2 regions of the Streptomyces durhamensis genome follow, and region 1 is predicted to be linked to the other one. Evidence: riboswitches for the same ligand, from Rfam matches in the RefSeq annotation. Region 1 holds a riboswitch; the other holds the start of a gene.
The links. Region 1 has a riboswitch for cyclic di-AMP ahead of IO33_RS0132755 (C40 family peptidase). Riboswitches for the same ligand answer to the same signal wherever they lie in the genome.
Positions count from the first base shown of each region.

Region 1 (3,982 bases):
GTTGAACCGCTTGACCGCGTTGGTGGAGCGCGCGGCCATGCCGTACGCCTCGTCCACACGCTTCAGCGCCTGCGGGAAGCTGATCTTCTCGCGCTGGCCGAGGGCGTCGATCATCGCCTCCGCGCGCTCGCCGATGCCCCGCTTGGGCACGTTGAGGATGCGGCGCAGCGGCACCGAGTCCTCGGGGTTGGCGAGAACGCGCAAGTAGGCGAGGACGTCCCGGACCTCCTTGCGTTCGTAGAAGCGGACCCCGCCGACGACCTTGTAGGGCAGGCCGACGCGGATGAAGATCTCTTCGAAGACACGGGACTGGGCGTTGGTGCGGTAGAACACGGCGACGTCGCCGGCCTTGGCATCGCCCGCGTCGACCAGGCGGTCTATCTCGTCGGCGACGAACTGCGCCTCGTCGTGCTCGGTGTCGGCGACGTAACCGGTGATCCGCGCGCCCTGGCCGGCGTTGGTCCACAGGTTCTTCGGGCGGCGGGACTCGTTGCGCTCGATGACCGCGTTGGCGGCGGACAGGATCGTCTGCGTGGAGCGGTAGTTCTGCTCCAGCAGGATCGTCGTCGCGTTCGGGTAGTCCTCCTCGAACTGCAGGATGTTGCGGATCGTCGCGCCCCGGAAGGCGTAGATCGACTGGTCCGCGTCACCCACGACGCACAGCTCGGCGGGCGCGAGGTCGTACTCGCCGGGCGGGGTGTCGGCCTCGTCGGCGCGCTCACCCGTGCCGACCAGCTCGCGTACCAGGGCGTACTGGGCGTGGTTGGTGTCCTGGTACTCGTCGACCAGGACGTGCCGGAAGCGGCGGCGGTAGTGCTCGGCGACGTCCGGGAAGGCGCGCAGCAGGTTGACCGTCGTCATGATCAGGTCGTCGAAGTCGAGGGCGTTCGCCTCGCGCAGCCGCGACTGATAGAGCGCGTAGGCCTGGGCGAGGGTCTTCTCGAAGCCGTCGGTGGCCTGGGCGGCGAAGTCCTCCTCGTCGATCAGCTCGTTCTTCAGATTGCTGATCTTGGCGCTGAACGACTTCGGCGGGAAGTGCTTGGGGTCGAGTTCCAGGTCGCGGCAGACCAGGGCCATCAGGCGCTTGGAGTCCGCGGCGTCGTAGATCGAGAACGACGACGTGAAACCGAGCTTCTTGCTCTCCCGGCGCAGGATGCGCACGCACGCGCTGTGGAAGGTCATCACCCACATCGCGTTCGCACGCGGGCCGACGAGTTGCTCGACGCGTTCCTTCATCTCGCCCGCGGCCTTGTTGGTGAAGGTGATCGCGAGGATCTGGCCCGGGTGCACATGCCGCTCGGCGAGGAGGTGGGCGATGCGGTGGGTGAGCACACGGGTCTTGCCTGAGCCGGCGCCGGCGACGATGAGCAGCGGCGAGCCGGCGTGCACGACCGCGGCGCGCTGGTTGTCGTTCAGCCCCTCCAGGAGGGCTGCCGCGTCGAGCGCGGGGCGGGGGGCGCCGTCGCGGTAGTAGGCGTCCCGGTCCGGCGGCACGTCGAACCTGCCGCCGAACAGGTCGTCCGGAAGCGGCTCCGGGGCGTGATCGTCCTCGGGCGGCGGCGGGGGCTCCTCCTCGCGCCCGCGAGGGGGCTGGAGGTCCGCCAGGAAGCTGTCGTCAAAGAGGCTGCTCATCGCTCTACGAGTCTAGGGCGCCCCACCGACAACCGGTCGCCGTCCCGGGAAGACGGCCCCACGGGCGAAAGCGGCGAACACCCTCCGCACGGCCCTCACGCTGGGGAATCGTCCGATGACAAGAACGTGATTCTCAGCCCAGATCACGAAAATGTATCGGACATATCACGCACCAACCTTCACACTAGTCACACCAGTTGGCTAGGTTGCCGTCAGGCCGCGTGCGCGGCCTCCGCCGAGTCCGGCGCGCCCCCCTGGCGCCCGGAGCCGGGGACCCACCGATCCTGGGGTGAATCGGCCGACTCCCGCCCGGGACGACGCCGTAGGGCAACCCTTCCGAACCACCGCCCGAACCCGACAGCTAACCCGGTAGGCGGCTCATTGGAAGGAGTCGCCTCCCTTGGCGTCGCACCGCAAGCCGCGCCCCGGCGGGACCACCGGAGCGGGCATCCGCACCCCCGCCCTCGCCACCGCCGCCCTCACCTCCATGGCCATGCTCTCGCAGACCGCCGAGGCCGCCCCGAGAACCGATCACGCCAAGCCGAGCCTGGAAGAGGTCGAGAAGAAGGTCGACGACCTCTACCGCCAGGCGGAGTCGGCGACCGAGAAGTACAACGCGAACAAGGAGCGGACCGGGAAGCAGCGGAGTCGCGTCGACGCCCTGCGCGAGGAGGTCGCCCGGCGCACCGACCGCCTCAACAAGGCGCGCGAGGAACTGGGCTCCTTCGCCGCCGCCCAGTACCGCACCGGCGCCGCCGCGCCCGACACGGCCACCTTCCTGCTCGCGGACAGCCCCCAGGACTACTTCGACCAGAGCCAGCTGATGAACCGGCTGACCTCCCGGGAGAAGCGCGCGGTCGACGACTACATCGGCGAGCAGGCCACGACCATGAAGAAGCGGCGGGAGGCCGCGGAGAGCCTGCGGACGCTGACCGACTCGCAGCACGACCTGCAGACCGCCAAGACGACCGTCCAGCAGAAGCTCGCCTCCGCGCGCGAGCTGCTGTCCCGGCTGACGGCCCAGGAGAAGGCGCGGCTGGCCGCCATCGAGCGGGAGAAGCAGCAGGAGGCGGCGCGCAAGGCCGCCGAGCTGGCGAAGCGGCAGGCCCAGCAGCAGTCCGACTCGTCCTCCTCGTCGTCCTCCTCGTCGTCGTCCTCGTCCTCGTCTTCCGGGTCCGGGTCGACCGGCTCCACGACGTCCGGCGCGTACGACACGAAGGCCGAGAAGGCGATCGCCTTCGCCCGCGCGCAGATCGGCAAGCCGTATGTGTGGGGCGCCACCGGGCCGGACTCCTACGACTGCTCGGGCCTCACCCAGGCCGCCTGGAAGGCCGCCGGCGTCTCCCTTCCGCGCACCACGTACGACCAGGTCGACGCGGGCACCACGGTGTCACTGGCGAACGCGCGGCCGGGCGACCTGATCTTCTTCTACGACGACATCAGCCACGTCGGCGTCTACATAGGCAACGGCATGATGATCCACGCCCCCAAGCCGGGCGCGTACGTCCGTGAGGAGTCGGTGTACTACGGCGGAGAGTCGATCATCCACAGCGTGGTCCGGCCGGGCTGACCGAGCCGGCTTTCTCCGCTCCACGCGCGCGTACCGGGGTTTTCGCCTTCCACGCGCGCGTGCCCTTCCTGGCCGGAACCGCGCGGCTCCCTAGCATCGGCGCATGTCCGGCATCTCAGGTCTGCGTACGTGGTGGGCGGAGCGGCCTCCCGCGGCCGGGGCCGCCGTGATGGCGACCGGCATCCTGTCGGTGGGCCTGCAGCTGACCGGCGCGGAGACGGTCTCCCGGCTGGCGCTGGCACTGACCGCCGTCGCCTGGGTGGCGCTGGCCGCCGACTTCGCCCTGCGGCTGCTCGGCCGGCGGCAGCGCTGGGCGGCCGAGGCTCAGAGCCCCGGCGCGCTCAACGCCGTCGCCGCGACCACCGTGCTCGGCACCGGGATCTCGGCGCTGGGCCGGCAGACCCTCGCCGGGGCCCTGCTGGCGCTCGCGGCGCTGCTGTGGCCGGTGCTGCTGGTCACGGTCGTACGGCACTGGAGGCGGCGCATGCCGGGCTCGGTGTTCCTGTGTTGTGTGGCCACACAGGGGCTCGCCGTACTGGCCGCGACACTGGCTGCCGCCGAGCACCGGGCGTGGCTCGCCCACACCGCGCTGGTGCTGTTCTGGCTGGGTCTGGTGCTCTACGGGCTCGCGCTGGCCCACTTCGACGCACGGCAGGTGTGGGAGGGGGCCGGCGACCACTGGGTGGCGGGCGGGGCACTCGCGATCTCGGCGCTGGCGGGGGCGAAACTGCTCATCGCCGCGGATGCGGGCCCTTACCTGTGGGACGACGACGACCGCGC
Region 1 is NZ_JNXR01000027.1:76,001-79,982, reverse strand. It holds gene pcrA (DNA helicase PcrA) at 1-1,632, opposite strand, end outside; cyclic di-AMP (ydaO/yuaA leader) riboswitch at 1,856-2,024, shown strand; gene IO33_RS0132755 (C40 family peptidase) at 2,033-3,202, shown strand; gene IO33_RS0132750 (tellurite resistance/C4-dicarboxylate transporter family protein) at 3,306-3,982, shown strand, end outside.

Region 2 (3,982 bases), on a different contig from region 1:
AGGCGTCGGCGGCCGCCTTGATGTTGGCCGCGGACAGGCCCTGGTACTCGGGGTGCTGGCTCACCTTGGTGGCGATGACGACGCTGTCGCGGTTGCCGCGGGCCTTGACCCACTTGCCGATGATCGTCTCGGACTCGCCGCCCTTGTTGCCCTCGATCCAGGCGGAGTAGGCGTCGGCGGTGTCGATGAAGTTGCCGCCCGCGGCCGTGTAGGCGTCGAGGACGGCGAAGGAGGTCTCCTCGTCGGCGGTCCAGCCGAAGACGTTGCCGCCCAGGGAGAGCGGGAAGACCTTGAGGTCGGAGGAACCGAGTGTGCGCAGAGAAGTCATGCTTCACGTCAACACCGGCGACGGATGATCGCATTCCGCCGCCGGCGTCGATTTCACACGTTTCACACGGATGACACGGATGCCACCGCCGGCGCGGATGACACCGATGCCACGGATGCCACAGCCGGCAGGGGTGGCACGGTCAGGGGGTGAGCCCCTTGTCCCGCAGCCACGGCGCCGGGTCGATGCCGGTGGCCTGGCCGCCGGGGTGGACCTCCAGGTGCAGGTGCGGGCCGGTGACGTTGCCGGTGGCGCCGATGCGGCCGATGACCTCGCCGGTGGAGACCTTCTGGCCGACGGAGACGTTGATCGAGGACTGGTGGCAGAACCACAGCTCGGTGCCGTCGTCCAGGGTGAGGACGGTGCGGTAGCCGTAGGCGCCGGCCCACCCCGCCTGGGTGATCGTGCCGCTGTGGATGGCCTTGATGAGGGTGCCGGTGGGGGCGGCGAAGTCGAGTCCGGTGTGGTAGCCGGAGGACCACATGGCGCCGGGCTGGCCGAAGGTGCCGGTGATCGTGTACGAGACGACGGGCAGCTGGTACTGCTTGGCCAGCTCGGCCAGGCGCTTGGCCTCGGCCGCCTTCTTGGCGTCGGCCTCGGCCTTCTGCTTGGCGGCGGCGGCCTTGGCGGCGGCGTCCTGCTCGGCCTTGGCCGCGGTGTCGGCGGTCTGCTTCTCGGCGGCGGCGAGCGCGACGGCGGTGGCCTTGCTGTCGGCCTTGCTCCGCTGCTGCTCGGCCTGGGCCATGATCCGGTTGCGCAGGGTCTCGCCGGCGTCGGAGTCCTTGCTGTCGGCCGAGGTCACGCCGGCGCTGCTGAGCGCGGTGGCATGCGCCTGGTGCGTGTCGGAGGAGTCGTCGCCGAAGAGGTGGCTGACGGAGTCCAGGTCCGGCAGGGATATGGAGACCGGCGGCTTGCCGGTGTTGGCGCTGGCCATGCCGCCCGCACCGACGGCGGCCACGACGCCGACGCCGAGGACGGTGGAGCTGCGCGCGAAGCCGCCGCGCTGCTTGGCGACACGGTGCCGGCCACGGACGGGGGCGAGGGATTCCTCGGTGGGGTTCCACTCCTCCCAGGGGCCCTCTTCGGTGCGGTAGGCGCCGTAGCCGAAGGTCTCGGGCTCGGCCTCCGCGGGCATGAACGGGGCTTCTGGGGCAGGCCGGTTGGACGCCACGCGGGCGTACTCCTTTCCTTCCTCCGCCTACCGGGTTAGCTGACGGGTTCGGAGCAGGAAGGTCTCCTACGCGCGTATACCGGGCGTGGACTCCGTGAGTTCACCGAGTTCACTGCGGCAGCCGCGAGATTCACCCCAGGGTTGGTGGTTCCCCGGTTCCCTTGCGGGATTCGGCGCGTGCGCGCGGAGCCGCCTCTTGTGACGGCTGGGACGACCGCGCTGCGTTATCGAACGTTAATAGACCTGCTGGTTACTTTCCAAGCCGTTCGGCTTGATCATTAACGTTTTCCGGGCCGGACTTACCGGCCAGGAGTGCGGCAAACCGGGCGAGTTGGCCAGCGTTCAGGAGTCTCGGCGTTTTTGATGGTGACTCAGATGTTATGCGGAGGGCTGCCGTCCGGTCACCCTCGGTGAAGGTGATCACGGGGTCGGGGCGGCGGTGAACCGCCTCGGGTGAGCGGGCGGCCGGCGCCCCGGGACAAGCGGTGTGCGTAGCGCCCTGAACATGAGGTACTCTGGAGTCACAACGACGCGGGGTGGAGCAGCTCGGTAGCTCGCTGGGCTCATAACCCAGAGGTCGCAGGTTCAAATCCTGTCCCCGCTACTGAAGACTCAGGGCCGGAAGCCAGTGATGGTTTCCGGCCCAGAGTGTTTTCCCCGGTCAGCGGGGCCACCCCGCCCCCGAAGGGGCGCGAGGCCGTGCCGGCTGTGCGGCTCCGACGCCTCACCCGAGCAGGTGGGCGTTCGGCGCCTTGGCAAGCGCCTCCAGTTCCGGCAGTACGACCACCTCGGCGCCCCCCTTGACCAGGACACCCGTGCCGTCGGCCGAGGAAACGAACGTGTCCGGCTCCCGCCAGGCCGTGACCACCCTGCGCACCCCCGCCCGCAGAATCAGCGCGGCACACGGCGCCGGCCGCGAGGCACGCCGGGCGCACGGCTCCAGACTGCTGTAGACCGTGGCGCCGGCCAGCCGGGGATCCGCCGGATCGATCTTCGCGAGCGCCGCCTCCTCGGCGTGGACGACCGAGTCGCCCCCCTCCCGCGAGTGGCCCCGGGCGAGCTCCGTGCCGTCGGCGGCGACCACCACCGCGCCGACGCTGAACGCCGTCTTCGAGACCGGACACCGCTCCGCCAGCCGGCAGGCGGTCCGCAGCCAGTGCCGGTCGGCGGCGGTGGGGACCGGGCCGGTGCCGGGGGCGGTGGGCTCGTAGCGCATGAGGACCACGTCCTCGATACGGCGGGTCTCCGTCAGACGCAGCCGGCCGGCCTGGAAGGTGCCCGGACCGAACAGGCGAGGGGCGGCCGGGTCGCCCACGAACAGCGGGGCGAGGACCAGCTGGAGCTCGTCGGCGAGGCCCAGCTGGAGCAGCTGGGTGTGGACCGTGCCGCCGCCCTCGACCATCAGGCGCCGTACGCCGCGCACGTCGTGCAGGTGGGTCAGCAGGGCGCGCCAGTCGAGGCCGGGACCGAGCGGGACGATGCCGGCGGCGTCGCCGAGGCGGTGGGCGGCCCGTTCGGCGCCCCGGTCGGTCGTGTAGACGAGCTTGTCGCCGCCGGTGTGCCAGAAGTTGGCGTCGGGATCGAGGTCGCCGGTGGCGGTGACGGTCACCTTCAGCGGGTACTCCGGCCTGCCCTCGGCCAGGCGGGCGGCGCGGCGCTCGGCGGAGTTGACCAGCAGCCGGGGGTTGTCGGCACGGATGGTGCCGGCGCCGATCAGGATCGCGTCGACCGAGGCCCGTACCGCGTCGACCCGGTCGAAGTCGGCCGGGCTGGACAGCAGCAGTCGTTCGGGGCCGGTGTCGTCCAGATAGCCGTCGAGGGAGACGGCGGCGGACAGCAGCACATAGGGGTACGACATCGGCGCGCTCTCCCGGCTCTTGGTTCAAGTTTGAAACAAACCTACACTGGCAGCATGACGACCCGCTGGCTCACTCCCGAAGAGCAGCGCGCCTGGCGCGCGTACCTCGCCGCGACGCACCTCCTGGAGGACGCGATCGACCGGCAGCTCCAGCAGGACGCCGGCATGCCACACCTGTTCTACTCCGTGCTGGCCAACCTCTCCGACGCGCCCGACCGGCGGCTGCGCATGACCGATCTCGCCGAGACGCTGAAGATCACGCGCAGTCGGCTGACGTACGCGGTGAACCGGCTGGAGCGGGACGGGCTGGTGCGCCGGGAGGACTGCCGCTGGGACAAGCGCAGCAGCATCGCCGTGCTGACGGACGAGGGGACGGCCGTGCTGGAGCGTGCGGCGCCCGGGCACGTGGAGACCGTCCGGGCCACCCTGTTCGACCGGCTCACTCCGGAGCAGGTGGGGCAGCTGGAGGAGATCTTCACCGGGATCGCGCGCGGGCTGCAGGGCGGCGGCACCGAGCCCGGGGCGGAGGACGTGCCCTGGCGGCGCCGGTCGTCCTGTCCGTCGACCGAGCCTCCCCCACCGCTCCAGCCACCCCGGTCACCGTAGTCACTCCAGGCGCGCCCAG
Region 2 is NZ_JNXR01000008.1:264,593-268,574, reverse strand. It holds gene IO33_RS0114835 (aldo/keto reductase) at 1-328, opposite strand, end outside; gene IO33_RS0114830 (M23 family metallopeptidase) at 471-1,499, opposite strand; cyclic di-AMP (ydaO/yuaA leader) riboswitch at 1,509-1,685, opposite strand; tRNA gene IO33_RS0114825 (tRNA-Met) at 2,030-2,103, shown strand; gene IO33_RS0114820 (dihydrofolate reductase family protein) at 2,224-3,357, opposite strand; gene IO33_RS0114815 (MarR family winged helix-turn-helix transcriptional regulator) at 3,412-3,963, shown strand.
Region 2: it holds a riboswitch for cyclic di-AMP, as region 1 does, so the genes downstream of both, IO33_RS0114830 (M23 family metallopeptidase) here and IO33_RS0132755 (C40 family peptidase) in region 1, are expected to answer to the same signal.